DNA from 2 places in the Bacillus mesophilum genome. Region 1 is predicted to be linked to the other one. Evidence: riboswitches for the same ligand, from Rfam matches in the RefSeq annotation. Region 1 holds a riboswitch; the other holds the start of a gene.
The links. Region 1 has a riboswitch for thiamine pyrophosphate ahead of F7732_RS01025 (ABC transporter substrate-binding protein). Riboswitches for the same ligand answer to the same signal wherever they lie in the genome.
Positions count from the first base shown of each region.

Region 2: another riboswitch for thiamine pyrophosphate. It lies ahead of thiW (energy coupling factor transporter S component ThiW); the one in region 1 lies ahead of F7732_RS01025 (ABC transporter substrate-binding protein).

Region 1 covers NZ_WBOT01000001.1:179,253-195,219, forward strand. The annotation lists gene F7732_RS00985 (YjcZ family sporulation protein) at 10-138, shown strand; gene F7732_RS00990 (S8 family serine peptidase) at 250-4,548, opposite strand; gene F7732_RS00995 (RNA polymerase sigma factor) at 5,271-5,810, shown strand; gene F7732_RS01000 (hypothetical protein) at 5,785-6,381, shown strand; gene F7732_RS01005 (hypothetical protein) at 6,489-6,713, opposite strand; gene F7732_RS01010 (ABC transporter ATP-binding protein) at 6,821-7,567, opposite strand; gene F7732_RS01015 (ABC transporter permease) at 7,564-8,331, opposite strand; gene F7732_RS01020 (thiamine-binding protein) at 8,328-8,621, opposite strand; gene F7732_RS01025 (ABC transporter substrate-binding protein) at 8,634-9,629, opposite strand; TPP riboswitch at 9,762-9,868, opposite strand; gene F7732_RS01030 (cell wall hydrolase) at 10,132-10,737, shown strand; gene F7732_RS01035 (twin-arginine translocase TatA/TatE family subunit) at 10,911-11,108, shown strand; gene F7732_RS01040 (GNAT family N-acetyltransferase) at 11,427-11,885, shown strand; gene treC (alpha,alpha-phosphotrehalase) at 12,389-14,074, shown strand; gene F7732_RS01050 (NupC/NupG family nucleoside CNT transporter) at 14,156-15,373, opposite strand; gene F7732_RS01055 (peptide chain release factor 3) at 15,623-15,967, shown strand, end outside.
Region 2 covers NZ_WBOT01000001.1:939,668-955,634, forward strand. The annotation lists gene F7732_RS04605 (sensor histidine kinase) at 1-1,879, opposite strand, end outside; gene F7732_RS04610 (response regulator transcription factor) at 1,857-2,549, opposite strand; gene F7732_RS04615 (type 1 glutamine amidotransferase domain-containing protein) at 2,825-3,352, opposite strand; gene thiE (thiamine phosphate synthase) at 3,467-4,111, opposite strand; gene thiM (hydroxyethylthiazole kinase) at 4,108-4,911, opposite strand; gene thiD (bifunctional hydroxymethylpyrimidine kinase/phosphomethylpyrimidine kinase) at 4,899-5,726, opposite strand; gene thiW (energy coupling factor transporter S component ThiW) at 5,723-6,217, opposite strand; TPP riboswitch at 6,378-6,467, opposite strand; TPP riboswitch at 6,593-6,696, opposite strand; gene F7732_RS04640 (CBASS cGAMP-activated phospholipase) at 6,747-7,661, opposite strand; gene F7732_RS04645 (shikimate kinase) at 7,887-8,387, shown strand; gene F7732_RS04650 (LTA synthase family protein) at 8,438-10,264, opposite strand; gene F7732_RS04655 (aminotransferase class V-fold PLP-dependent enzyme) at 10,288-11,895, opposite strand; gene F7732_RS04660 (branched-chain amino acid aminotransferase) at 12,603-13,709, opposite strand; gene F7732_RS04665 (response regulator transcription factor) at 14,062-14,661, opposite strand; gene F7732_RS04670 (sensor histidine kinase) at 14,658-15,797, opposite strand; gene desA (Delta(5) desaturase DesA) at 15,951-15,967, opposite strand, start outside.

The DNA of each region.
Region 1 (15,967 bases):
ACATTTAATATGTATGGTTATGGCGGATATGGCTATGGCGGCTGCGGTTACGGTGGTGGATATGGCGGCGGTTTCGCATTAATCGTTGTGTTATTCATCCTATTAATTATTGTTGGAGCAGCTTGCTTTAACTTCTAATTGAGGCAAAGGTATTGCGGGTTTACCTTGTTTCTTATATGCAAAAAAGCATGCCAAGTATGGATAGGCATGCTTTTTTGCTGCTAATGGCAAGAAACACTTAGAAAAGACTTATTTTTTGCCATTTGACTTAATTTTTGAGTTAATCCAAAGTTTTCCTTCAGCTACTTCACGGCTTTCATTGCCATAATCATCTGTAATTTTCACTTCAATTTCTGCTCCAGGTGCTTTTACATTTGAAGTTGCCGTGTAATAGCCTACATAATGACCATCAGATGTTTCCATCATAGGTAATTCTGTAGCATTTGAAACTTGAGCTCCTGCGTTCGTTAAAGGCATTCTGATGCTGAAGGTAGCATCTAGTCCAGGTTCACTTTCAAATTCAATTTTTACAGATTCGCCTTTTTTAAGTTCAAGATTTTCTGCTGGCACAAGATTCTCAATTACCGGTGCAGTATACTTCGCATCAACTGTGACATTCTTTCTGATGCGGTTGCCTGCTTTGTCTTGAGCAATGACCTTAATGTCATTTTCTCCTTCTTCAAGCAGAAGCCTCAGGGAGAATTGGCCATCCTCAACTTTTGCTTTTTTGCCATTTACTTTAACCCAGTCAAGGTGATCATCAGTTACTGTACCTTCTACTGTCACCGTTTCTTTATTTGTTTTTGAGTCATTTTCAGGGCTTTTAATAACCAGTTCTGGCTTCGTATCATCAAAAATGATGGTTACCGGCTGGGAAGCATCTGTAGCACCAGTTTCTGTTGTTACTTTCGCCGTAAACGTATTATCACCTTGTGTTAATGGCACTTCGGCAGAGAAAGTTCCTTCACTTGTAGATTGAGTTTGAGCTGCTTCTTCATCACCATTGAAAATGGAAACTGTTACATTTGGAGCGGTAGTACCTTCAATGGAGACCGTTTTATTATTTGTGAATGAACCATCAGCAGGTGAAGTAATAACAGGAGCAGTTAGTTCATAGCTGACTACAGAACGAATCATGTAATTTCCTTCCTCAGCAGGAACCGGTGACCATGCTCCGCCAACGAATTGCCAGCTTCTTTCAGCATTTGGACCATTTTCATCCGTTCCGAGGCCAGGTGAGGCAGTATTAATATTGCTTTGGATATAGACTAAGTAGAAGTCGCCATCTACTGTAATGCCATGTTCCGTTAAGTCAACATGCGTCCATTCTCCATTGCGCAATGCGGTTGCATCAAATGGACCGGCGAGTTTCGTGCCAGGAGCACCATCTGTGCCGTCTGCATCATACACTTCTACTTGGAAGTCAGTTCCACCAGGGACTGGCCATTCTGTATCCCAGAAACGGAATAAACCTCCAGTTACCATTGCTTGATCATGTCCTTCAGCTAAAGACATTTTCACAGCCCAGCCGTTACCAGCATCATAAAATGCACGTGCATTTTCAGCAGTACCGTCATCATATCCAATTTCACCTTCAAAGCCGATAAAAGGTTTTAATTGAATATTTTGCTCTGCATCTCCTGAAACATTCACGGAAATTTCCTGGCTATAGAAGGAAGGAGCCATTACTCTTAATGTATATTCACCTTCATAGGCAGTTAGGCTGTATTGTCCATTCTCATCCGTTGTAACAGGTGAGACTGCACCATCTTCAACTAACAGCAGGGTAGCATTTGCAACTGGATCACCAGTAGCTTCATTTGTAACAGTACCGGAAACGGTTCCTTGTGCAAGTTTTTCTAGAACAAAGTCAGCTGTTGTCTCACCATCCTGTTCAATGACAACAGTCTGTGTTGCAGACTGATAGCCATATGCTTCTGCAAGAACCGTATATTCACCGGCTGCGTGTGCAAAAGAATAGGCCCCATTTGCTGGATTTGTTGTTACAGAGCGGCCAGACTCTAAGACACTTACTTTGGCGCTGATCGGAAGAAGAACTGGAGCTGCGTCTTTGTCGCCTTTTTCTTGGTCATATTCTTTGCTGAAAGCAGGCAGAATTTTATTTGGATCAATCTTCTTATCTTTTAGAGCAACACTGCTGCCGCTCGGGTTCATTGTATTTCTATTTACACCAAGGCTGATTTTGGATGCAGATTCCAAAGGTGCAGATGAAAGAGCTACATCATCAATATACCAGCCTTCACGCGGAACAGATCCATCAGAAGTAACGTTAAATGCGATATATACTCGCTGTCCTGCATATTCACTTAAATCAACCTCTCCATCAGTCCAAGAAGCCGTTACATCATTGACACGAAGAGCCTGTGTCCAATTTTCCATATCTGTTGAAACAAATACATGACCATAATCATAATTACGCTCAAGATTATGCCATTGCTTGAATTGGAGATAAGAATTGCCTTCTGGGAGATCAACTGGCGGCATCAGCAATGTCATATTTGCGTTGTTTGCATAGTTTCCGGCTAATGAAGTAGCATAGACATTTTCACCAGATGAAGCACTGCCAGGACCCGAAACAGGAGCGCCCCATTCCCAGCTATTCCCTTCACCGTATGATGTCCAGCCAGTAGGATTTGATTCGAAATCCTGGCTATAGCCTGTTGTAATTCCTGGAACTACGGAAACTTCGTACGTGTCTGAGTCAACACCATTTCCGCCGAAGTCTGTTGCTTTCCATTTATAAGACACAGATGGCTCGGCAATTTCTTCTCCTGGAATGACAGCTTCATACGTTCCATTCTGATAATCTCCTGAAACTCGTTCAGCTTGGATCGTGCTGTAGCTGCCTTCTTCGGTTAAGTATTGGAGTTCAATCTGCGAAATGCTGACATTATCAGATGCTTGCAGCTGTAATGCTAAATCCATTCCCGCAAATGTTTCTTCAGGTGCAGTATGTTCAATTACAGGAGCTTCTTCATCGTTACCTTCTTTTGCGACATGACCTTTTAAAGTGCCTAGTCCAGTCAGGACAGATGAAACGGCGTCAAAAGCATTAACAAGTCCATAACCAAAACCATTGTTTGGAACTGCTGTATATGTGCCATTCGTTAATGGTGTAGCAGTTGTTATTAGGATTTCTTCTATTTCATCAACAGTTAGACTTGCATCCACTTGGCGCAGGAGAGCAACAACTGCAGAGACATGCGGTCCTGCCATTGATGTGCCGTTCCAGCCGCCTTCATAACCGCCGCCAGGTACAGAAGAACGAATATTTACTCCTGGAGCAGAAATATCAGGTTTAATTTCATCATATGGAGAAGGACCTAATAGAGAAAAACTGCCTAATCCATTGTTTATGTCTGTTGCACCAGTAGCAAAGGATTCAGGATAGTTCGCTGGAGTAGCGACAGAACCAGGACCGCCTGGATTGAATAATGTTGTATTACCAGCTGAGAATTCAGGGAATATTTCTGCTGCACGCCAAGCCTGAACCATTGGCAAGTACCATTCATCTAGACCAGGGCCGCCTCCCCAAGAATTGTTAACGACGTCTGGTGCGTATTCAGGGTGTGGATTTCCTTCTGCATCCTTTGGTGCCAAAATCCATTCAGCTGCTGCCAGCAGGTCAGCATCTGTGCCGCCATCAGCTGTGAATGCTTTAACAGCGATCCATTTTGCACCAGGAGCTACACCAACCTGGTTGCTTCCATCAGGTTCTGCTCCAACCATTGTCCCTGTAACATGTGTTCCATGTCCATCATCATCATAAGGAGTTGTCTGTCCAGCTGTTGCGTCAAACCAGTTAAATTCATGTGAAGCCTGGTTTGGATTAGCAGGATTAAATCCGCGATATTGATCTTTTAAAGCAGGGTGATTCCATTCAACACCAGTGTCAATAGAGGCAACGACAGTACCAGCACCGTCGACTCCCATTTCCCATACTGCAGGTGCTCCAACACGATCAATATTCCACTCTGTTGCATTTGTCTCTGCATCTTTTGCTGGCTGTACTTGTAGAGATGCTTTTTGCTTTTCTTTTGCTGGCTTATATAGCTGTCTTGTTTCGTTTGGCAGGATTTTTTCGATCTCAGGGAATTTAGCCAGTTCTTCTAATACATCTTTGGTTGCAGTAACCGCCATTGCATTGACGATATAATAAGATTGTACATTCTTGGCTTTTCCAAGTTCTTCTTGCTTATTAAGGAAGTCTGTTACGGAACCTTGTGTTTCAATTGCAGTCGATCTTAGAGAGGACAAAACAGCAGATCTTTTCATATAAGTTGCTTTTGCAGGAGATGCATTTTGACTGACAGCATTCTTTCCAGCTTTGACAGCTGCAGCTGCAGGATCTGCCTGTTCTTTAAATTTCAGTAAAAATGTTACTTGTTCGTCTTCCTTACTGAATTGTTTTAATAAGGAGCTGCTGATTTTCTTTTGTACAGATTCTACGGCTGCCTTTCTAAATGAAGTGTGAGGTGACCCATTGCCTTCAGCAAAACTGCTGGTTGGAAGCATAAGGGGGAGCATTAGAATAGCTGTAAGTAAAATACTTAACCATCGAAAACCTCTTTTTCTCTTCAAATTATTTTCCCTCCTGTAAATACATATTTACGGCAGCAACCTCATTACACCCCTTTCCTGTACCTGCAATTGCCGATACAAAGACTTTATCGAAAAAAAACCGCACAAGTTGTCAGAAAATATCGAATTATAAAACGATAAAAACAAAATGAGACAATGGGAACAGCCGTATATGTTGGCATCAGGACTTAATAAACAACCTTTTTACAAATTAATAGACATTCATGCCTAGAAATAGCAAAAAATCATTTGGGATGCTTCTACAATATGGAAAAAATGAGAAAAAGGGAGAATAGGGTATTAAAAATGAAACAGCAGGCAGGAAGGAAGAAACAGGATAGAGGTTGGTAGGTCAATCAGCACTAGTGTTTAGAAAGTAATAAAAGTTAAGTCGATCTTCCTGATATTTTTGCTGAATAAGTGATTACTAGATTGAAAATAAAAAGGTTACACTGCGTTCGTACTATTATGGACAAATACTATTAAAACAAGGCAAACGTATTAAGTGGCTAAGGTATTGCAGGAAAAAAGATACAAACACATGAAAAAATGTAAAAAATAGGTGGATTTTCATAACGATCATTGGTAATGTAGTAGTATCTTGTTGAGTATTCATAATATTATGTTTATTTTTACAGGAACCATAACAGAAACGGGGAGGCTTCCATTTGGTTAATTCAGTTTCTGATTCAGCATTCGAACAAATTTATGATGAATACAGTGATAAAATTTATAGCTATATTTTCCTTCTCGTACATGAAAAAGGAGCTGCGGAGGATCTCACACAAGATACTTTTATCAGAGCGTACAAATACATGCATCAATTTAACGGAGAATCACATATTTTTACATGGCTGATTAAGATTTCTCGTCATATTGCAATAGATTATCTGCGCAAGAAAAATCGTTTTTTGTTTATTCCGATTGAACATTTTCAGTTTGGCTCTCAAGGTGAAACCCCTCAGGAGATCATCTTAAAAGGCGAAAAAATTGAAGTCTTATACAAAGCGATAAAAAAACTGAAGCTTAGCTATCAGGAAGTAATAATTCTGAGGAAAATCAAAGAGTTTTCAATTAAAGATACAGCATCCATTCTGAATTGGAGTGAAAACAAAGTTAAAATTACAACATCACGGGCATTGGCATCTTTAAAAAAGGAGCTGGAGAAAAAGGGGGAGCGTTATGAGGAAGTCTTCTCGAATGGATGAACCTTTTAACGAATTAAATAGGATCAATAGATCAAATAGACAAAAACAGCAAACCCGCCACCGCATCATTCGTGCCATTGAGCACAGCAGGAAAAAGAAGCGCCATATTATCCCAAGATTTTTAACCGCTATTTTTGCCATATCAGCTTGTTTTCTGTTCAGTTACATTATGATTTTTGCCGATGATATTCTGGAGGATAAGGTTGCTGTCGGGACCTTAAAAGCTGAGAATATTGAATATATTGTTGTTTCGCCGTCGTTATCTGACTCTGCGTTTTCTGCTATTGAATATTCGTATACAAAGGGGCAGTCCATTATACAGGATCCTTCCTATTCTAAGATTGTGACTGAAATGATCAACCATTCTAAGGAGGAAGAGTATCTTCCTGTAACGGCTGCCAAGTATGATATAATGCTTGTGTTTTCAGAAAATAAGCAGCTGAAAATGAAGTTTTGGGAGGAAAATGAACAATATTTTATTAAAACATTGGGGAGCGAGCAATTGTATAAACTAGAAGGGGACGAAGGAAAAGCGTTTATAAATATGATTAGAATGATTGTCCCTAATTGATTACTATATGGCTGATCAATATTGATTTTAAGACTCAATAAAAACTGACCTTTTTGAGCATAGAAAAACGCTTAGCAAATTAAGACTAAGCGTTTATGTATAGAGTTTTAAAACTCCAGACAGATGGGGCTCCAATAACCATCAATACAGCGTTTTCCATAAGGAATTCCATTACCGCCAAAGTACTCGTATTCTGTACAGTACCAGCAAATTCTTTCTGCATCAGGCTTTATTACATCGGGTCCTTCAGCGTCCTTTGCCAAATTCTCTGCTTGTATCGTTGGTGTGAAGGCAAATAGAATTAAAAGCAAACATAGTAATCTTTTTTTCATCTATATTCCTCCCATCTGATAGGTATACTAATAGATTAAATCCACCTTCCAAATTAAGGAATAGGGAGAAGTGTTTATTTTATACTGGGTGAAATTTCCTGTTTTTATTAGGGTTGCTTATTTTCTTCTTGTAATAATTTGTGCAGCTTTTGTCTAAAGTGAATAAATTCCTCAGATAAAGGCAATTGTTCATTTCGTGGACGGGAAAAAGGAACAATCACTTCTTCTTTTATTTTGGCAGGACGGTGAGATAAAATAACAATTCGATCTGATAAAAGAATTGCTTCTTCAATATTATGGGTAACAAAAAGGATGGTCGGTTTATGCTTTTCCCATATTTGCAAAAGCCATTGCTGCATATCAGATCGTGTCAGCTCGTCCAAAGCAGAAAAAGGCTCATCTAAAAGCATTAATTCCTGCGGGCTTAAAAGTGCACGAATAAATGCTGCTCTTTGTTTCATTCCTCCTGATAACTCATGGGGGTATGCGTTTAAATACTCTCCGAGACCAGCTACTTTCAGCATTTCCTTTGCACGGCTTTCATCTGTTTTTCCTTGAAGTTCCTGACCTAAGAGTGTGTTATCTAAAATGCTTCTCCAAGGCAGCAGTGATGGAGATTGTGGCATATAGCTGATTTTCCCCGTTATTCCGTTAATCTTTTCTTCGTTTAAAGAAATTGTTCCTTCATCAGGAGTCAGCAATCCGCCAATCATATGAAACAGCGTGCTTTTTCCGCTGCCGGAAGGCCCTAGGATTGAGACAAATTCACTTTTTTTTATATGCAATTCCAGTCCGTCTAAAACATGATTAGAACCAAAACGTTTTGATAGGTTCGTTAAAGATAGTACGGTCATTTTGCTTTAGTCTCCTTCCATTTCCAGCGTACCATCAGCTTCTCAACAAGTTTAATGAGTGAGAAGAATAAAAGACTGAGGATCATAATGGCGAAGATGGCAACAAACACTCGATCAGAGCGGAAGGAAGAAGACGCTAATGTCATGTAAACACCAACTCCCATCCTGGCACCAACCCATTCTGAAATCACTGCACCCATTACACTATAAGTTGCCGAGATCTTAATACCGGAAAAGATGCTGGGTAAAGCGGCAGGCAGTTCTAACTTCCAAAAAAGCTGCTGTTTAGTTGCTCCAGCCATTTTCATATAATGCTTTAAGTCGGCAGGTGTTTGTTTAAACCCATCGAGTGCAGCAACCGTAATAGGAAAAAAGCAGACAAGAGTAATGACAATGACTTTCGGCAGAATTCCAAATCCAAACCAGATGACCAAAAGCGGGGCAAGTACGATAACTGGCACGTTTTGCGACAGAATGAGAAGCGGATAAACTGATTCTCTAACAAAAGGAAGCATGTGCAGTAAAAAGGCAGCGGCAAGCCCAACAGCTGCACCAATCGCAAAGCCATATAGTGATAAGCTAGTCGTCGAAAGCAGGTGAGGTGCAAACTGAGACCAGCCGTTATATGCTTCCTGAAAAATCAGGCTTGGCGCCGGGACTAGCCAGGATGGTGCTTCAACAAACCTGACAATCCCTTCCCATAATAAGAATAAAAGGAGGAGAACAAGTATTGGTCTCCATCCTTTCTTTAAAGCAGTATTCATCCTTTATATTTCTCCGTTAAGGTATCCATTGTAATGCCATCTGGCTGGAATAGAATTTTGATTTGAGAGATAACATTGGAACTGCCAATCTCAATCATTTTTTCGTTCATTTTCTTAATAACCGCAAAAATTTGATCTAGGTCACCTTCCATAGTAGTTTCAAGAGGGTGTACCTCATATTTGATGCCGGACGCATCAATAATGGCAATCGCCTCGTCAACGTACGGAATGACATTTTCCCCATTTTTAGTTTTTGGAATGATTTGTATACTCACTAAAGAATTAGCCAAGATTTTCTCCCCCTATTTTGGTAAGTATTCGTTCGTAAATGCTTTTTCTGCATCCAGTTCGCCATCGAGCAATCCATTTTCAAACATCCAATTACCGTAGTTTTCCCATACTTCTAGTTTTTGTACTCCCCATTGATCGGCATCATCCTGATAACGTGGTGCCAGCCATTCCTGGCTTTTCTTAACTAGTTCAGGATCCAGGTCTGGAACTGCTTCTATTAGAATGTCAGCAGCTTCCGCTGGATTTTCAATTACATATTCATACCCTTTTGAAGCTCCCTCTAAAAATGCTTCAATCATTTCAGGATTAGAGCTGATCATATCTTCGTTAGTGGCAAGAACAGGTGTATAATAATCCAGATTTTCCGAGTAATCGGTAGGATAGATCATATTTAAATCTATACCGCGTAATTCTGCTTCAATTCCAGTCCAGCCGTAAAAGATCCAAGAAAAATCAACATCTCTTTCAACTGAAGTGAAGAAATCTGCACTGCCAATATTTAAGATCGTAACATCATCGGCACTTGCATTCTCAGATCTCATTAAGGATTCAAGGATTTGCTCTTCAACTGGAGATCCGAAGCCTCCGTATGTTTTTCCTGCAAAATCTTTAGGAGTCTCAATGTTTTTTTCTACAGGAGAAGCAAAGCCTGATGTATTATGCTGTATGACAGCTGCAATCGAAACAAGCGGTACACCCTGAACCCTTGCTTGTGTAATGCTTTCCTGGTAACTGACTCCAAAATCTGCTTTGCCTGAAGCAATCAATTGATCTGCACTAGCATCACCAGGCAAAATAATGTCGACATCAAGTCCTGCTTCTTCAAAATAGCCATTTTCAACGGCTGCATAAAGTCCAGTATGATTTGTATTTGGTGTCCAATCCAGAACTACTGTCACTTCTTCAAGTTCTTCCGCTTCATTGCTGCTGTTGTTTTCCGTATCTTCGTTATTTCCGCAAGCCGTTAAAACCATTAATAACGATGCAGTTAACATCCATTTTTTCATAATTTCCTCCTCATTGTGCAGATCATACCGTGAAGATCTCAGTTAATGTCATATGAGTAGTATGGAACAATTCCCTTATAAACATAAAACCCCTGGCTGCTGCAGCCAGGGGACATAATAAATAAGCATAATATTGCATTACATTATGTTCCCTACGCTGGTATCAGCCAGATCAGGTTCAAAGGGTTATCATTATATAATGAAATCTCAACCGCAGAGCGGTTCCCCTACATAAAACGATATGAAATTATATTCAAAAGTCTCAGTCTTTACATAATTGTAAAGTATTTGTTTAAAAATGGTTAGCGTTCCACATTACGTCTTCATTATAGCAAAAAAATAAGAAATTTCTAGTAAAAAGCTTTTTATTTTTTAGCAAGAAAAATGGCGGAAGAAGATTTTACCATTTTAACCATGGAAAAGATTGAGTTTGTCCTATTCTTGAACAATGTGTTACAGTAGTTTCTGTTGTGCCGAGACTATAATGAATGGAGGAGAACGAATGAAAAAATTTGTTCTAAGCATGATTGCTGCTATTGTCATGGTCTCATTCCAATATACATTTACTGAACCAAAGAAAATAAATGCTGAAACGCTGGACTCTGTTACCATTTATACGGTTAAGGATCAGGAAACATTATATGATGTGGCACTGAAATTCTCAGTATCAGAGCTGGAATTAAAAGAAGTTAATCATTTGTCAGAAGAAGCTATTAATTCTGGAGATAAGTTAATTATACCTAATACAATATCCAAGAAAGAGAAAGACTTGCTTGCCCGGCTTGTTCATGCTGAAGCAAAAGGTGAACCTTATAAAGGAAAGGTTGCAGTGGCTCAAGTTGTTTTAAATCGAGTAGAAGATGAGCGATTTCCTGATAGTATTAAGCAAGTGATTTATGAAAAGAGACAATTTCAGCCTGTCGACAATGGGAGCATTAATAAACCAGCTGATAAAGAGGCAAAAAAGGCAGTAAATGAGGCAATAGCTTTAGAGGGACAAGGGAATAACGAAGCTGTTTTTTTCTTTAATCCGGATTTGACGGATAGCACCTGGTTAAGAGCTCAAACCGTTACAGGTGAAATTGGAAAACACCGTTTTGCAAAGTAACATGGCAGAAGCTATGTTACTTTTTGTTTTTAAGGGAAGAGAGACCTGGATTTAGAAGAAGCTTCAGCAGGTTTACCTGCCATTGACATAGGTGGTTTTGATATGGGCGTATTACTGGGTTACTTGAATTTCTGTTTATCTTCGTCTATGATGCAAGTAAAGGAGTGGTTGTTATGTTATCAAATATAGGTATTCCAGGTTTAATTCTTATATTAGTATTAGCACTTATTATCTTTGGACCCAAAAAATTGCCGGAAATTGGCCGTGCTTTTGGACAAACTCTGAAAGAGTTCAAAAACTCTGCAAAAGATTTAACTTCTGATGAAGATGAACCTAAAGACAAACCAAAGAATTCTTTAAGTAAAGATTAAGTTTAGTTTAGAGAATTTAAATTAATATAAGCACAGATATACAGGCTCAGATCATTCGTGATTTGAGCCTTTTCATTTCCCGAAATGTAAGTCCTTTTACATTGTACAGATCTTGTCATGCTGAAATGAGCTTGAGTGCATATAATCTGTGTAATTTTTATAAGGAACTGTGATAGGATAGAGGAGTATTAAAAAAAAAGCAATTGTTCAAGGAGGCGTTCATTATGAAAAATAAATTAATGACTTATACAGCATGCACTAACGGGGTAACGTCTAATTAACAATTAGCAGTTCCCCATATTAGAAAGGGGATAAATTTTGAGTATTGACAAAATAGTAAGATTGGCTGAATTAACAGCAGAAAACTGGTATGAGTGCTGTTCATTGCAGATAACAGAGAATCAAGAAAAATTTATAGAAAACAATGCAATATCGATTCTGCAGTCTAAATTTGAACCGTCATTAAGACCGTTTGTTATATATTATGGTGATAAAGTTGCAGGTTTTTTAATGTATAATACGGAACCGGAAGAACTTGATGGTTACTGGATTTACAGAATAATGATTGATCATAGATTTCAGGGTAAGGGCATTGGTAAGGATGCTTCTTCAATAATGATTTCAAAAATGTCCAATCTGCCAAACGCAAAGAAGCTCGTTGTAGGCTATCATCCCGAAAATTTAGGGGCACATGGTTTATACGAGAGCTTGGGGTTTATCGATTACGGAGATCGCTTTGGAAAAGAAATGGCCGTTGTCAAAACGATTAACCAGTAAAATACTACAATTCACAATATAATGCTGGAAGCTCAAAATTATTTTGAGCTTTTTTGCTTTGGACGTTTTGAAAGGACTATTAGATGGATAAAAAATGAATAGGCTGCTATTAAAAGTAAGCTCCTTTTTTAAAGGCGCTTCTTTTTAATAGTGCTAAGCAGCATTTTAGCGATATGACTGGAGATGGCAAAAGCAGAGCAGAATAGTTATTTGATGACAGACGAAAGCTGCTGCCTTGCTGGAGGCAGACCGCCTTAGAGGCTGTTCACCACAGCTCAGGAAAAAGTAGAAAACCCTTTTTTTTATAAAAAAGAATCAGAGATTTGAATCAGCTGTAACAAATGATTTGACTGAGATGTTTATACAAGTTAAAATGAAAGCGAAAACAGAAACATGTATATACAAGTTTGAGTTTTAGGCTTGTTTAAAAACATTACAGAATCATTCTTTACCAGAAAAATATCTTGGTGAAACAATAAAACTAACAACAGGTGTGATGAATAGTGAATGAACCATGGTGGAAAAAAGCTGTAGTATATCAAATTTATCCGAAAAGCTTTAATGATACGACTGGAAATGGTGTAGGAGATTTGCCTGGAATTATTGATAAGCTCGATTACTTAAAGGAGCTTGGTGTTGATTGTTTATGGCTTACGCCCATCTATGCTTCTCCTCAGCGAGATAACGGGTATGATATTAGCGATTACTTCCGTATTCAAGCTGAATATGGGACAATGAATGATTTTGAAAGTCTTTTGAAGGAAGCTCATGCACGTGGCATTAAAGTAATCATGGATATTGTTGTCAATCATACATCGACGGAGCATGACTGGTTCCAGGAAGCGAGAAAATCTCGCCATAATCCTTACAGAGATTATTATATTTGGAAAGAGCCAAAGGAAGATGGAAGCGAGCCAAATAATTGGCAGTCTAAGTTTGGAGGTTCTGCCTGGAAGCTTGATGAACAGACCGGCCAATATTATTTGCATTTATTTGATGTTACTCAGGCAGATTTAAATTGGGAAAACGAAGAACTGCGCCAAAAGCTATATGATATGATGCATTTCTGGTTTGAGAAAGGTATTGATGGCTTTCGACTGGATGTTATCAACCTTATTTCAAAGGATCAGAGCTTTGCCGATGATGATGGGTCCATTCCTCCAGGTGACGGCCGTAAGTTCTATACAGATGGGCCGAGAGTTCATGAATACATGCAGGAAATGAACCAAAACGTTTTTTCAAAATATGACTCCTTAACAGTGGGTGAAATGTCATCTACTAGTATTGAACACTGTATTAAGTATTCAAACCCAGACCAGACGGAACTTAGCATGACGTTTAATTTTCATCATTTAAAAGTAGATTACCCTAATGGCGAAAAATGGGCTCTAGCGGATTTTGATTTTATTAAGCTGAAGCAAATTTTATCTGAATGGCAAACAGGCATGCATAAAGGCGGCGGATGGAATGCTCTTTTCTGGTGCAATCATGATCAGCCGCGTGTTGTATCACGCTATGGCAACGACAAGGAGTATCACCGTGAATCAGCTAAAATGCTTGCGACAACCATTCATATGATGCAAGGCACGCCATATATTTATCAGGGAGAAGAGTTTGGGATGACCAATCCGGGCTTTGATTCTATTGATGAGTATCGAGATGTTGAATCACTTAACATGTATAAACTTATGCAGCAGCAAGGGAAAAGTGAGGCAGAAATTATAGAGATCCTAAAGAGCAAATCACGGGATAATTCACGTACACCAGTGCAGTGGAATAGTCAGCCTCATGCAGGTTTTACAAGCGGCACTCCATGGATTAATGTAGCAGGAAATTACGAAAATATTAATGCAGAAAATGCATTAAAAGATGAAGAATCCGTATTTTATCATTACCAAAAGCTAATCAGCCTTCGTAAACAGTTTGACATAATTACAACAGGTGACTATCAGCTGCTGGCTGAAAACGATGAGCGAATATTTGCTTATATTCGCAATGGAGAAAATGATAAATTGCTTGTAGTCAACAACTTTTATACTGATTCGGCATCCTTTAAGCTGCCGGACGAAGAAAATATTGATGGCTATAAGGCTGAGATACTGCTTTCAAATTATGAGCACTCTCCAGAACCGTTTGCCGAGATAAAGCTTCGGCCGTATGAATCGATCGTTTATTATTTAAAAAAATAATATAAAAAGGTAATTGCGAATTCAGAAGCAATTACCTTTTTATTTTCATATATGATTCATTTGACTGAATAGAAAGAGTGCTTAGAATAACATTCCAGCAATTGCTGCACTAAGCAAAGAAGCAAGTGTCCCGGCAATAACAGCTTTTATGCCAAGCTTTGCAATGTCTGCACGGCGATTAGGTGCCAGGTTTCCAAGTCCGCCTAAAAGGATGCCTAGAGAGGAAATATTGGCAAATCCGCACAAAGCAAAGCTAATAATAGCAACGGTTTTGTCTGTGAGCTGATCGATTTCAGGTGCAAAAGCTGAATATGCAACAAATTCATTTAGAACAAGCTTTTGTCCTATGAAATTCCCTGCTGTAACAGCTTCGTCCCATGGTACTCCGATTGCGAATGCAAGCGGTGAGAAGATATAGCCTAAGATCATCTCAATTGAAATATCTCCATATCCAAATAGACTGCCGATTCCGCTTAAAAGACCATTCAATAGAGCAACAATGGCGATAAATGCTAGGAGCATTGCGCCGATATTAAGAGCAAGGTTAAGGCCTACGCTGGCTCCTTTTGCGGCAGCATCAATGACATTCGCTGCATCTTTGTCATCTTCCATCTCAAATTCCTGAGGTTCTTCTATGCCCTCTGTTTCTGGCAAAATTAGCTTGGCCATTACAAGACCAGCAGGGGCAGCCATAAAGCTGGCAGCTATTAAATATTCTAATGGAACGCCAAGCAGTGAATATCCAATCAGAACGGAACCGGCAACGGATGCAAGTCCCCCCGTCATTACTGCGAACAGCTCAGATTGAGACATGCGGGCAATATAGGGTTTGACAACAAGGGGTGCCTCCGTTTGTCCCACAAAAATATTTGCGGCAGCGGAAAGAGATTCTGCTTTACGAGTTCCTAAGAGCCAAGAAAGACCTCCACCCAGAATCTTAATAAAAAATTGCATAATTTTTAGATAGTAGAGTACAGAGATTAAAGACGAAAAGAAAATAACAACCGGTAATACTTGAAAAGCAAAAACGGAAGTAATGCCAGACTGTTCCGTAAAAATGCCGCCAAATAAAAAGTTAATTCCTTCATTTGCATAGCTGATAATATCATTTACCCGCATTGTTAACCAGTTTAATACGCTTCTTCCTGTTTCCCATTTTAGAACCAGAAAGCCAAAGAGAATTTGAATCGCTAACCCGGATAAAATGGTTCTGAGCTTTATGGAGCTGCGGTTATTTGATAAAAGGAAGCCGATGCCAAGGACGACAATGATTCCAAAAAGGCCCCAAATGAAATTCATAATATCACCTCAATAAAGTATTCAAAGCTGCAATAGTAGTATTATGTACAAACGGACTGACAACATGTGAATATGTTTAAAATAGAGATACCAGTGACTGAAGAAACAAACTTCTAGAAGTATACCCATTAAAGTAAAGGATAAGCATGTGAATGACGTGAAAAACACTGTCAGGAAAAGAGGATTGCAAACTCTTGCGGCGGACGATACAATTGAGGGTATGACAAATGAAAGTTGTGAGGAAGATACATGTCTAAAAATTTAAAAGATCAAGTTTTATCAAGAAGAACATTTGCTATAATATCCCACCCGGATGCAGGCAAAACAACATTAACCGAAAAGCTTCTGTTATTTGGCGGAGCGATTAGAGACGCTGGAACTGTAAAGGGAAAGAAAACTGGTAAATACGCAACCAGCGACTGGATGGAAATCGAGAAGCAGCGTGGAATTTCTGTTACGTCAAGTGTCATGCAGTTTGATTATAATGGAGCTCGCGTCAACATTTTGGATACACCTGGTCACCAGGATTTCAGTGAAGACACATATAGAACATTAACGGCTGTTGATAGTGCAGTCATGATCATTGATTCTGCA
Region 2 (15,967 bases), 760 kb from region 1:
TTGATAATCTGAACTGAAGATTAGAAATTTGTATGTCTGTATCATACTCGGCAATCGCCTGATGAAGCAGCTGTACTAAATCTCCCTTTTCTTTAGATAACTCGACATTACCGCTTGCCATCTTAGAGACTTCGAATAAGTCCTCAATCAAACCTTTTAATCTCTTCGATTTTTGATCAATGATGTCAAGATACGAGGCACGCTCTTGGTCTGATAGATGTTGAGACTTGAGCAGCTCTGTATAATTGATGATGGACGTTAAGGGCGTTCTTAAATCATGTGAAACATTCGTAATTAGCTCTGTTTTTAGCCGTTCACTTTTGGCTTGTTCCTTTTGAGATGCTTTTACAATTTGTCTAAGCGCATTCAGATCCTTCGCCATGTTTGCCAAATCTGTTTGTTCAGGAATATGTAAATCTTCCCCAAGCTTTCCTTGTGCTAGCTCGTTTGTTTTTTTTGCAAGCTGCTGAAGCGTACCGACATTCCTCACAAACAAGATGACCGCTGGTATACATACAATTCCTAATAGAAGAAGATATATGATGATAAAAAGAGGATGAATCATCATCGTAAAAGCACATAGACCAGTAAAGAAAATACTTCCGAGCAGGAGTATGACTTGTGTTCCCAGCGGTTGTTCTAAGAAGGCACCTTTAATGTTTCCCCTAAGGTTCTTGAACCATCTGCGGCATACAGAAAGAAGCCGGTAGCTGATTCCATTCTTCCAGTCATCCGCAATCACAGCAGGATTAGTCAGAACGCCAAAAAGGAAAACGGATTGAATAATGGCGAGTGAAAAACAAATATAATAGCCTAGGAAGGATACCATTAATTCGTTTAGAAAATAGCTATCATCAAATAGGTAGCGAGTACTGTGATGGATAAAGTCCAGTGACATAAATGCACCTATAAAAGCTAGAATACAAAGGATCACACGAGTATCGATTGGAAATTTTTCATAGTATTGCTTTATTTGATGAATTTCTGCGATAATAAGCTTCGATTTTCTGATTATTACGATTGATAGAATCAGCAGAATAAGACTTGTTACAGCCAGTAAAATAAACAGAACCTGCAAATCTTCAAATTTATGCATTTCATAGATATATTGATTTTGATCTGGCAAAGAACGGGCTAAAGCAATTTTTCCATTGAATTCACTGTAGTCAACCTGTTCTAGCTCTCTTGGCAGCTCTCCAAGCGGCAGCATATAATAGTCTGACATCACATCACCAATTGTATAATCAGTGAAAAAGTATGTATGTTCATTAGTAAAATAAGTTTCCGCTGTCTCTTCAGCTTCTAAATTTGTATACGTTTTTCCTGTAACCGTGTTTTCAAAGTAATAGGTAAATGTATAAGCAGAATCAGTAAAATGTTCTTTAAAGCTCTCTTTTTCTTGATAAAATTGTTCCAATTTTGCTTCTTTTTCAGCTTTTACCTTTGGTATTACATATTCATCGCTTTCGAAGTTTTGGGTGATGTCTTTTATCTTGTTGTCTCTTTCTTCAATATACGCATTGGCAGCCTTCTGATTATTTGAATTTAATGCCGTTTGAATCCGCTCTTCATATTGCATCGTAATATTATCAATTTGTTCCTGCAGTTCTCCGTATCTGTATCGATGTTCCTCTATGTCTTCTTTAGAGACCATAATATTTTCTTTTGCTTCTTCAAGTGTGATGTTGTTTAATTCATATATATTTAGTAGAGCTGCAAACTCGCCCAAATCCATTTGAAATTCATCGGTTTGAAAATAATTGTCTTTATGAAAGAATTCATTTGAATACAATATAGCAGTGAATAATCCACTCGTTCCATAAGCTAGCAGTATGGAGCAAATAAAGATAAGGAACTTACCTTTCCATTTTGTAGCCAATGCCCCAAACCACCTTTAAATATCTTGGATTTTTCGGATCAATTTCAATCTTTTCACGAATTTTGCGAATATGTACAGCAACCGTATTTTCTGCGTTATAACAAGGTTCTTTCCATACTTTTTCATAAATTTCATTAATTGAAAAAACGGTGCCTGCATTTGTTATCAGCAGCTCTGTTATTTTATATTCAATTGGTGTCAGCTTTATGGACTCCCCATTCAAACAGACTTCCTTTGCAGCTGTATTTAATGTCAATCCGTTTAGGTTAATCTCTTTTTTTGCTCCTTCAAAATTCCCAAAGGTTACATATCTGCGCAGCTGGGATTTTACGCGTGCAACTAGCTCCATTGGATTAAAAGGCTTGGTGACATAATCATCTGCACCTACCTGCAGCCCTAAGATTTTGTCTGTATCCTCACTTTTCGCACTTAAGATAATAATCGGGATATTCTTTTCTTCTCTAATTTGATATGTTGCTCCAATTCCATCTAATCTTGGCATCATGATATCCAAGATTATAAGGTGGATTTCGCTGTGCTGAAGTATTTCTAATGCTTCCACTCCATCGCTTGCTTTTACCACCGTAATGCCTTCATTTTTTAAATAAATTTCAATTGCATCGCGGATTTCCTTCTCATCATCCACAACCAGCACATTATACTTTGCCATCATTCTGCCCTGCCTTCTTCCTGCTCACTACTTTAATTAATTTCTATCTTACTAGAAAAATCTTAACAAATGGATAGCAAAAATCTTAAGAATTTCTTAAAAAAACGATGAAACGAATTTCCTTGGCCTTTCATGTAAATTGAGAGAACACCTATTCACCTGCTCAAACGTTTGAACCCTACCAATGCTACCGTCATTTTCCACAAAAAAAGCCTGTTCCTCTAATTAGGAACAGACCTTACATGTAAGTCATATATGATTGAATGTACGTTAGATTATTCCTGACCTGCTAATACATCCGCAAATGCCTTAACATAAGGAGGCAAGTCTGGCGGTCTGCGGCTGGACACAATATGGCCGTCCGTGACGACTGCCTCATCACTCCATATAGCACCCGCATTTGTCATGTCATCTTTGATTCCAGGTGTGCTGGTGACCTTTTTTCCTTGTAAAATGTTTGCTGAAATAAGCACCCAGCCAGCATGACAAATTTGTCCAATAGGTTTTTTCTTTTCATCCATATGCTGAACCATCTTCAGTACTTCCGGATAACGTCTTAGCTTATCTGGCGCCCATCCGCCGGGAACCAGAATAGCATCATAATTCTCTGCTTTGATATCAGTAAAAGCATATGCCGATTGCGCAGGGACGCCATATTTTCCAATATACTGTTTATTTGCCTCTTGCCCGACTAAATCAACAGTTGCTCCCTCTTCTTGAAGCCGTAAAATCGGATACCATAGCTCTAGATCCTCAAATTCATTCTCAACAAGTGCTATGACTTTTTTATCCTTTAATCTCATTTATATCCCTCCATACAATTGATAGCCTTTAGTATACAGGAATCAATGGACAAAGAGCCAGAGGAACGGTTTCTACAGACTATATTATCTGATATTCTTTATCATTTAGGCTTCTCAAATAGTTTCCGCTTTAGATCCTTTTCTGCCGAGCAGCAATTCTCTAAACTGTTCTGCTGCTTCACGTGGAGATGGTGCATTCATGATCGCTGAAACGATTGCAGCTCCTGCAAGGTCTATATGGTTGAGCTGAGTGATGTTCCCAAGATGGATGCCTCCGATTGCAACAGCTGGAATCGTGACAGATTGAACTGTTTTTTCAAGCATGCCTGGAGGAAGCACGGTTGCATTTCCTTTTGAAGCAGTTGGAAATGCAGCGCCAACACCTACATAGTCCGCCCCATCTCTCTGTGCTGCCTGTGCTTCTTCTGGATTTGAAACAGAAACACCTACAACCATGGAATCTGGGACAATGGCTCTTATTGCTTTTAAAGGGATATCTGATTGGCCAACATGTACACCTGCCGCATGAACTGCTAAAGCTACATCAACTCGATCGTTTATAATGAGAGGAACATCGTATTGATCTAAAAGCCTTTTTAACTCTAAGGCTTTTTCGAAAAATAGTTTGCCTTCACTCGTTTTCTCACGAAGCTGCACGATGGTTGCACCGCCCTTAACCGCTTCTTCTACAATAAAAAGCAATTCTTTTAAATCACGGGACTCTTCCGTTACCAAATAAACGCTATAATCCATTTTCATCGCAATATAACCTCTCTCTCCCAGACAGTTTCATTCATGGTGAAGATTTCATCCATTAACTTTACTTTAAACGTGCCAATGCCTTCGCCGTCTGAAATTTTTCTTCTTGCTCGCTCTCCAGCAAGGCTCATAACGCCCATTCCAACAACTGCTGCAGAGAAATAATCCTCAGAAACACCTGCACAAGATGCAATTAGAGAGGTTGTCATGCATCCAGTGCCTGTCACTGCTGTTAACCAAATATCACCATTTTCGATTTCTGCCACTCTAGTTCCGTCTGATATGGCATCATGTTTACCGCTTATGACAATAACGGCATTTAGCTTTTCAGCAGCCAGCTTTGCTAATTCAGTATGAGTTAAGGATAATTCACCAGCATCAACACCTCGTGTATTCGCCTGACCGCCAATAAGTGCGTAAACCTCCGTTCCATTCCCTCTTACAATATCCACCTTCACTTTTTTCATATAATCCATTGCCTTTTGGGTTCTATATGGAGTAGCGCCTACGCCAACCGGATCAAAAACGACTGGAATCCCTTTTCTGTTTGCTGCCTTTCCTGCCAGCACCATGGATTCATACATATCGGCTGTAATGGTGCCAAAATTAATCACAAGAGCATCTGCAAGTCCAGCCATCGCTTCAACTTCTTCTATACTTGTAGCCATTACTGGAGACGCACCTATAGCCAATGTTGCATTTGCACAATCGTTAATGGTTACATTATTCGTAATTTGATGGATTAATGGTTTCCCAGTTTCCAAGCCTCTGAAAATTTGATTTACGCTCAGTTGCTCCATGTCTTCTCTGCCTCCTGATACATATTTGCTTTTCTGTATAAATCATAAAAATGGTTTGTTGGACCATGACCCCTGCCTATATCAAGGCTATGCTCAATCGCCATATGTATATATGATTTGCTTCGCTTCACCGCTTCAAGCATATCAAACCCGCGAGCAAGGTTAGCAGCAATTGCCGAAGAAAGAGTACACCCTGTGCCATGTGTATTTTTTGTCTCAATTCTCGTGCCGCTAATCCAATGAAAATCGGTTCCATCATAATACAAATCATCTGGATCCCCTTTCATATGCCCTCCCTTTAACAACACCGATCTGGCGCCAAGTTTTGTAATCTCCACACATGCTTTCTCCATGTCTTTCTTGTTTGAAATAGGATAACCAAGAATGACCTCTGCTTCTGGAATATTAGGGGTAATAATAGTTGCGATCGGAAGCATGTGTTCTATTAAAGAAGTCACTGCCTCTGCTCTCAGCAAATGATGACCGCCTTTTGAAACCATGACTGGATCAAGCACAATATTAGACGGCGCATATTTTTGCAAGCCTTGTGCAACCGTCTCAATTGTGGATGCAGATGACAGCATCCCGATTTTTACGGCATCAACCGTAATATCATCAAATACAGCTTCTATTTGATCTCTGATAATATTTACTTCGATATCCTGTACAGAACGCACTTCCCGTGTATTTTGAGCTGTAATAGCAGTAATAACGGACATCCCAAAAACGCCATTTGCGCTAAATGATTTTAAGTCCGCTTGAATACCGGCACCTCCGCCTGAGTCTGAGCCTGCAATCGTCAATGCTGTTTTCATTGTAAAATGCCCCCTAATGCTTTATTTTTCACCATTACTTTCAATAATCCGTAACCCATCAAAGCACCTGTAAAGCTGCTGAAGATAAATGCCGGCACAAACCCAAATAGCGCTGCTTCCTGTCCAAGGAAAAGCACAGAAATCGGATAGGTTGCCATTGCGCCTAATATGCCTGTTCCAACCACTTCACCTGCTGCAGCAAAACTGAGTTTACGAGTTTTGGTGAAAAGAATAGCTGCTAAAAAGGCGCCAATCATACTGCCTGGATAAGCAAAAATACTGCCAGTTCCCAGCATATTTCTTAAAGTTGATGAAAGAAAAGCTTGAATAACTGCATACCATGGGCCAAGCAAAACAGCTGAAAGCACATTAGCAAAATGCTGAATAGGAAAGATTTTTGCAAATCCTACCGGTATGTAAATAAGACTGCTTGAAACCGTCGTAATAGCTGCAATAAATGCAGTAATGGTTAGTTTTTTTGTACTGCTCATCATCTTTTGTTTCCCCCTTCATATTTAATTAGTGTCAATCTTCATATTACATAAGCCAATCTCTTCCCTCCCAGCAGCTCATTTTCTAAATGAATACGGCTTATTCCTTAAAATAAAAAACCGCTCCTATACCAGAAGCGGTTAACAAACAGTACATGTGCACTTATGTTAACTGCTTCCCTACGCTAGTCTTAACTAGATCAGGTTCAAAGGGTTCTTCTCAGCCAATTTGGCGCCCCCAGCAGATTTTAAATTTTCAAGTTTTCACCACATTAAAATATTTTGATTTCTGATCCATTGGCTAAAAAAATGACTCCATAGAAACAAAAAGCCACTCATGTAAACACGAGCGGCGGATATGTATAGATCAGCAGATTATAATCTATAGCACTTCCCTACGCCAGTGTTAACAGGATCAGGTTCAAAGGGTTTGGCATGACTGCCATCTCAGTCTTATAAAGACACCCCTAGTGTAAGAAGTATTCATTTTTCAACACTATCATAACATTTTTGTATTATTTTGCAAACGTCATGTCTTTTCTAAAAATTCCTCTATATCCTTTTTTTGCTCCTCATATAGCTTTTCTCCCATAAGAGCCAGTTCATGTGAAAATGACACATCATCAAATGGCATTTCTTTTTCCAGCTCGGCATTGAGACGTAAATATTGATCATGCAGCAAGTGCCGGCAATGATATGAAATAGCTTCAGAAGAAATATGAAGTGCAAGATCAAGAAGTTTCGGTGTCATTTTTAGAGAGGGAAATTGAAAAGGCAGCCAGCTTTGAGCACCCCATTCTCTGCCTTCCCCTTCCTTAAAAGGAATAGATTGCAGTCCGGTCCCAATCGATAAAACATGGATATCTTCAAGTTTCTGATGAAAAAAACTGAGTGCCTCTGTGATCGTAACTAATGTTGGATTATTTGCCCATAAGCCGCCATCAATGGCTAAAAGTTTATTTTGCATTTCATTAGGGGGAAAATAAACCGGTGCAGAACAGGATGAAAGCACGGCATCCCACAGTTTAATATCTTCCTTTTTCTCTCCAGGACTGCGTACATGTGAGCGATGGACATACGGCTTTCCTTTATGAATATCGACCGCTGGTAAAAGCAATGGCTTTTCCACTTCACAAAGCAATGTCTCTCCGTAGGCATCTTGTAAATATTTTCGTAAATGATGGTTTGTATAAATGCTTTTAAATAAACCAACTGTGGCGTGTCTTTCAAAAATCTTTTCACCATGCTGAAGATAAATTTCATAAACATCTTCCATTTCCTTACCTACAGATGCAGCAGCTGCAATAATGGCACCTGTACTGGTTCCAGCAAAAACATCAAATAGATCTGCAATCTTACATTTATATTGTTTTTCAATATTTTTTAAGACGGTGACCGCCAAAATACCCCGTATTCCGCCGCCATCAATAGCTAAAATTTTCACATACTCACCTATATATTCGTTTCTTATAATGTTCCCTGATAATCCCTATCTATACAGATATTGATATATACTTTGAGCGCTTTCTTTAGGCATCTGGCATCTGAATACCAGCTTGGTTATATTGGAAGATAAAAAAGAGTTATCATCCTATTTATTTTTACAGCAAATTATTTCTATATTATAATTCTCTTAAAATGTAAAAGGAAATGGGGATCATCGCTTAATATGCATAAAAAAATTATCTTAACAGGTTTTATGGGTTCTGGTAAAACAACTGTGGGACAAATAATTGCCAAAGAGCTAAAAGTTCCTTTTATCGATGTCGATGAAGAAATAGAAAAATGGTATGATCTAAAAACGACTGAGATTTTTAAGCATTACGGAGAGCAGGAATTCCGCCGTACTGAACTTGATCAAGTAAAAAGAATTTGCAGCAATAAAGAAATTCAGGTCGTTTCATTAGGTGGAGGTGCCTTTTTGCAGGAAGAAATCAGAAATACCTGCATGGAAAATGGAACTGTCTTTTACCTTTCCGTTTCTTGGGATGTTTGGAAGCAGAGACTGGATTCTTTAGTGCCTTCAAGACCACTGCTGCAGGGAAAAACAGAAAAGGAAATTCACCGTATTTTCACAGACCGGCAAAAAATATATAACACCTTTCATTTTAAAATAGAGGCAGACAATGGAGCAGAACAAACAGCAAAAGAGATCCTTCAAGAAGTGTAATCTGCTGAAAATAAAAAGGAGATCGTTCGAAAAACGATTCTCCTTTTTTCTTATAAATCTAAAAACCTCAATAAATCTCCATTTAAAATTTCATCTGACATATTTAGCTCATCTCTTACCTTTTCTAAATTAGAATTACATGCACCTTCTTCGGCTTCTTCGCCGCTATTTTTTTCATAGCAGACATTATTGATATAAATATGCTGATCAGACACAAAAGATCCATCACGGAAAATGACCGGCTGATCATGATCACGCGTCATTAAATTCTGGCCGAATGAAGGTGTGTCAACATTCGCAATACCTAATAGCGATAGCAAAGTCGGACGGATATCGATCTCCCCGCCAATATTTGAAAACACCTTACCTTCTTGGCCCGGCACATGGATAATAACCGGTACTTTTTGCAGTTCAACATGGTGGACAGGTGACGGCTTTAGATCAAGCAATTCTAATACGCCATCTTCATATTTTTCAGATATCCCATAATGATCGCCATATAATACAAATACTGTATTCTCATATAAACCTAATTCTTTGAACTTATCAAACAGCCTTCTGATCGCTTCATCCTGATAGCGCACCGTTGTCACATAGCGGTTGACAACATCTTGTGAAGTTGCTGCTTCAGATATTAATTGATCTTCTTCATCAAGCAAAAATGGAAAATGATTGGTTAATGTGATCAGTCTAGTATAAAACGGTTGAGGCAGTTCAGAAATATATTCAACACTTTGTTCAAAAAAAGGAATATCCTTCAAGCCATAATTAACTGAATTCTCTTCATTCACTTCATAATCCACTTTAGAGAAAAAGCGATCATATCCGAGTTCATTATATATATTTTCGCGGTTCCAAAAATCAGCATCATTTCCATGCAGTACGGCACTGTAATACCCACCATTTTCTTTTAAGATTTTAGGCAGTGCATTAAACACATTTGACGGTTTTCTTACAAAAACAGAACCGCTTGATAATGGATACAAGGATGTATCCACCATGAATTCAGAATCAGATGTTTTGCCTTGTGCCGTTTGGTCATAGATTGAACTGAAATAGTAACTTTCATTTATTAGTTCATTCAGAAAAGGAGTAATTTCTTCGCCATTTACTTTTTGATTAATAACAAAATTCTGTGTAGATTCCATGCTAATTAATACAACATTCTTTCCCTCGGCTATGCCTTGCACACTGGTTTCTTCATCTTCTTTTGCATCTGTATAATTTACTGCAGCGATTGTATCTGTTTCAGTTGCAAGAACTTTTTTTAATGGTGAAAAAGCAGCATACGATATATCAAATAGATGATAATTATAAGGTCCGATCGATTTTACCATCTGTTCGCGATCATATGCTGTTGAAAAAAGATACGGTGATTTTAACAGAGCCAATCCCGCAGTAACAACAAATAATATAGTTCCTGCTAATACGAACTTTTTTATAAAGAGCCGTTGGATGGAATCGGTATTCTTCATTTTAATCGCCAAGAGGATGATGACAGCCAGGTCAGCAAATAAAAAGAGATCCCAAAAACTCATTAGTTCAAGTGTACTTGGTCCGAGGCCGCCTACATTTTTAAACTGAAATAGAATAGGGACTGTCACAAAATCAGTATAAAATCGGTAATACAGCAAATCACCATATAATAGCCCCGTTATAATGATATTAATAGCAATAAATATCGCCTTATTAAATCTCTTTCTAAAAAGGAGACAAACTGACAATATTAAAACTAAGGATCCGATTGGGTTCAATAAAATTAATAGAATATCTGCCGCTGATTGAATATGAAAGTTAAAACCAATCAGTGATACAATCACCGTTTTCAGCCATAAAACGATAAGAGCAAAGAGTACTAACTTCTGAGGATTAACCATTAAACGTAACTTCTCATTTATTTTCATCCTATCTCATGCCTTACCGAAGTGATAAAAAAATATTCCTGGATCAATGATTTTATTGCTCTTAACGCATAAGTACGATTATGTTTTCCCATTACAGCTACCTGAATCCAATTCCTTTCAAGTAAATATTTACTCTCATAACTAACCAATATCATTTTCTTTTTCAGTCGATCTCCGAATACTTGTGAAGATATCCCCGCCGGAATCTCTATAGTGATTACATGTGGCGAATATTCCCCATCTCCCAGCACTGGCAGTCCCGATTGTATCAATTTATCTTTTATTTCATTTCCAAGCAAAGTATTTTCAGAGCCTGTATGATGATGTAAGGCTGTTTCAAGTGCAAATAACAAGTTAGAAGAATGTGTAAATGGCACACTATCAGACATAGCATATAATCCTAAATCTAAATAACGGGGAATGGAAGCGTCTGGACGAATGTTTTCTCTATGTAAAATAATACCTAATCCCGGATATGAACCTAATCCCTTACCGCTTACGGCCGTAGCAAGATATATGTCCTCCAAGTTTACCGGAATGGTTCCAACACTACTGCAGCTATCAACACATAACTCTGTTCCAGCCTTTCTGCACAATTCTTGAATGGCATTTATATCATATAAATATCCTGTCGATGTTTCACAGTGAACGGTCCATACCCAACTAATTTCACTATTCGATTTTAACTTTTCTTCGATTTCTCTAAGATCAATATTTGCATTCCATTCTTTTTTAATGGTTTCAAAAGTCAGCCCCATTCTGCTTGCATGCTCGATCAAACGATAGCCAAATTCTCCATTTGCCAATATTAATCCTGTACCAGGCAACCTTCTTAGCTGAGCGGCAACAATATCATTCGCAAGTGTGCCTGTTCCAACTACAATCTCAGCATGATTAGCATTCGTTAGTTGACACATCGTTCTGCTTACACGAGGAATGACGTCCATAAATTCACGATCTCGGTGTGAAAGCGGGATTCTATTCAAATTGGCAGTAACTTCCTCATGCATTGGGACTGGTCCAGGCAGAAATGTATATGGTTCAGAGTTTTTCTTTTTCATAAGCTCTTTAAATGCCAATGTATGCTGCTCAAAACGCTCCTTCGTCAGATACATTGGCTGAAAACGTGCATCTGACTCCCCAACTTCTGGACCAAAACTAGTAAAACCGATCCGTTTATAGAGCTTTGTTTGTCTAAGAGTACCTGAAATAAGAGCAAGATTATAATTATTTTCTAAGCAATAACTCACTAGCAATTCACAAAGCTGAAAAAATACGAATGTGCTTCGGTATTTTTCTTTTACTGAAAGCAATCTGATTTCACAGGGTCTTGCTTCTTTTGGCAAATATGAATCAATATCTGGAAGCTTAAGATCAAGAGAAAAAGGCCGATTTGCACGAACAGCAATCATCCCTACCACTTCAGCTCCGTCTTTTGCGATAATATATGTATTTTCTTCATCAAATTTATCAATTAATCTTTTCTCTGTATTCTCATGGTGCTGCGGTATTTCTTCAACAAATGTCTGGTAATTCAACTCATATATTTGTTTGAATTCATCTGCCTCTGCAGCTACCTTATAAATGAGTGAGATGTCTTTCATGGTTATCCTCCTACGTTTGAAGCTACTAATGGTGTTTCGCTGCCAAGTCTATATCCTTTCTCAGCTGAAATTACTATATGAAAATACTCAATAGTTATACATTTTTCATATATATGAATATACTATTATATAAAAACAATAGCAATATCTGTAAAACTCCAACTTTGTAAACCCTCTCTTTTCCTTTTAATCCACTAATTCCCTTCGCCGGTTTCTCAACTATGATAATAGGGCAGATTCTATCTATTATAATAAACGAATGGAAGTGTATAAAAGTTTCAAAATACACTTTTTTTCACCAATTTATCTTACATTATTATTAACGAACTACCCATAAACAAATAGAAAGCAAACCAAATACGGGAGAAAGATACTAAAAAGAGGACGGGACAAAACGAAATTAATATTTCTAAAACACGAATATTCAATATCTTGGTTTCGGTATCTAATCAAGACCGCTCCATTGCGCTGCGGACCCTCGCTTTCCGCGGGGAGCAAGCTGAGCCTCCTCGTCACTTCGTTCCTGCTGGGTCTCACCCTTTGCTCTGCAGCCCGCAGGAGTCGAGGGCCCTCCGCTCCATTTCACTCATGTAAAAAAATATATTTTATAATTATAAATAAAAAACCGAATGATTAGAAAGATGACCTTCCTAACCATTCGGTTCAATAGGTGTGTTAAATACTTATGTCCCACCCTCTTACATTTTTTAGTTCACGGCTGTTGCTTTTTTAGAAGTATTATATGCAGGTATCGACCAGCCAAATGGATCAGGGACGGTCCCCTTTTGAATACCTGTTAAAGTTTCATATAGTTGCTTGGCAATTTTTCCAGTTTTATGATCATTGAGAACAATCTTTTCGTCCTGCCAGAAGAATTCACCGATTGGTGAAATGACTGCTGCTGTCCCTGTCCCGAATGCCTCTTCCAGTTTGCCTTGCTTGTGGGCTTCAAAAATCTCATCAATTGATACTTTTCTTTCTGTCAGCGGCAAATTCCAATGCTTAATAAGCTTGATTACTGAATTTCTAGTGATTCCTTCTAAAATGCTTCCGTTTAATTCAGGGGTTACAATCTCACCGTCTATCTTAAAGAAAACGTTCATGCTTCCTACTTCTTCAATGTATTTATGCTCATTGCCATCAAGCCAAAGGACTTGGGAATACCCTAATCCTTCTGCTGATTCTTGGGCTTTAAGGCTTGCAGCATAATTCCCGCCTGTTTTCGCATTACCCGTTCCACCCTTTACAGCACGAACAAACTCACTTTGTACAGCAATTTTAACTGGATTGATACCTTCCTTATAGTATGCGCCTACCGGAGACATAATGATATAAAATTGATATGCTTTCGAAGGAGCAACTCCAAGGAATGGTTCTGTTGAAATGATGAATGGACGAATATACAATGAAGTTCCCTCACCATTTGGCACCCATTCATGATCAATCTGTATTAATCTTTTCAGGGCTTCCACTGCAAATTCTTCATCTATCTGGGGAATACAGAGCCTGTTATTGGAACGATTCAGCCTTTTCATATTTTCTGACGGTCTGAACAGCAGCACATCTCCATCTGTATTCAAATAAGCTTTTAAACCTTCAAAAACACTTTGACCATAATGGAAAACCATTGCTGATGGATCGAGCTGCAGCGGCTGATAAGGAATAATTCGGGCATCATGCCAGCCTAGACCTTCCTTATAATCCATTACAAACATGTGGTCTGTAAAATTCCTTCCAAATTGCAGCTTATCAAATGGTGGTTTCTCTTTACTTTTCGATGTTAAATGAACCTTGATTTGATCATAATCATTCATCAGCACTCAGTCTCCCTGTTTTGGAATAATTGTTTTCTTACAATGATTTTACTTTAACGCATAAAAGCATTTAATAAATAAAGCATATTGATTTTTTAAAATATTATGAACCTACTTTTCACAAAAGTCAACAGCGTATTTAGTTAATTTTTTTTGTTTTAATGAGAGTTCTACAAAGAGTGATAGGGTTTGAGGTACAATTAGCGGTTAAGTATCTAGATCCATTGAAAAGTTTGTTGTTCCTATTACCTGCTCTATAAATCAGCAAATAGCAGCTGAACAAAAAAATGACTGATTAGAAGATCATATCCTAACCAGTCAGTTCTATTGTTATGTTAATTACTTTATAAACCTATTTAAACCAGCCTTTTTTCTTTGATTGCGTGATTGCCTCAATTCGGTTGGTCACTTCTAATTTTTCCATAATGGCAGAAATATAATTTCTGACTGTTCCAGTTTTAATATTCAGGTTGCTGGCAATCTCTTTTGTGTTTTTTCCCTCTGCAATCAGCTCAAGCACATCTTTTTCTCGATCTGTGAGCGGATTTTCCTCACTATAAAGATCTTCCATTAATTCTGGAGCATATAAACGTTTGCCGGCTATAACGCTCCGGATTGAGTCTGCCAGTTCTTCGCTTGGACTATCTTTTAATAAATAGCCGCCGACTCCAGCTTTTAATGCCCTCTGAAAATAACCTGTGCGAGCAAAGGTCGTTAAGATGATGACCTTACAACCTAAGTCTCTAATTTCCTCTGCCGCTTCTAATCCATTTTTTTCAGGCATTTCTATATCCATGATGCACACATCCGGTTTTAGTTTATGAACGAGGGAGACTGCTTCAGCACCATTGTTTGCCTTGCCGACCACTTCCATATCTTCCTCTAAACTTAACAGTGATCCTAGCGCACCGAGCATCATGCGCTGGTCTTCTGCAATGACTATGGTAATCATATTCCTTTTCCCTCCTGTTCAACTGCCCGTAAAACGGTTGGTACACTCATGGTCACCGTTGTGCCAGCATTGGAGTGGATGTCAAGCGTACCATTTACAAAATCAAGTCTTTCTTTCATGCCAATCAGTCCATTGCCTTTTGTTTCATGTTCAGTTGGATCAAAACCAACCCCATTGTCTTCCACAATAATTCTTATGTCCTTTTCGGTTTGTATAATCTTAATTTTACAATAACTAGCTTTGCTGTGCTTGACTACATTCGTCACCGCTTCTTTTAAACACATGCTTAGTATATTTTCAATAAACAGTGAAACATTGACGACCTTAAGCGTGTCGCTTCCAATGTATTCAATCTCAGCTGCTTTTAATAATTGTTTAACGCTTACCAGCTCTTCTTTTAACCTGATGCCTCGCATTTGCGAAACCATTTTCCGCACTTCATTTAATGCTGTTCTTGCTGTCTGCTGCACATCCTTAAGCTCATCACGGGCCTGCTCAGGATTTTTATAGATCAGTCTGCGTGCTAGATCGCTCTTTAATCCAATGAGAGATAGTTTCTGTCCTAGAGTATCATGGAGATCTCGGGCAATGCGCTGCCGTTCTTCCTGCTTGACCAAATCTGAAATTCTTTTATTCGCATATGCAAGCTCTCGTTCAAGTTTTTCTTGTTTATGCTTATTAGAAATCGTGAATGGAAGCAGAATAACACTTATCCATATGATGATGATAAATGGAAGTTGAGTTAAAAAGAGCTGTTCACCAATCACGATATTAAAATTTATAGCAGCTGTTGTCACAACCAGATGTGCAACATAAATGGTATAGAATGCAACCTTGTTCTTTATATTTCCATTATAGCTGGCAATAAAAATAGCAAAATAAATATAATGAAATAAAATGGCCATTGTCATTGAGATCGCGATTAAAATAGAGGACCATAAATACACCGGCCATCGGTCAGAAATAAAGGCAAATCGATACACAATAAAAAAAGTAATCGTTAATAAAATTCCCACTGCGATTTCATATGTTGATGAAGATTGGAAAATAAAATAAAAAGGAAGAATGCTTAATAGAATCCAAATGTATGGAGAGATTCCTGGATTTTTTAAAAATGCAATATACTTTTTAGCCATAATATCCCTCAAATTTACTGATAATGTCTGTCTTTGATTTCTGCAAGAGAATAGAAATTTAGAAACTTAAACAACTAAACGTGATGCAGCTGCTGCATTGTTTCAATGGATAAAATAGAACTCCTTTGCAAAAAAACAAAGGAGTTTTTACTTTTATGCTTTATCTGTTA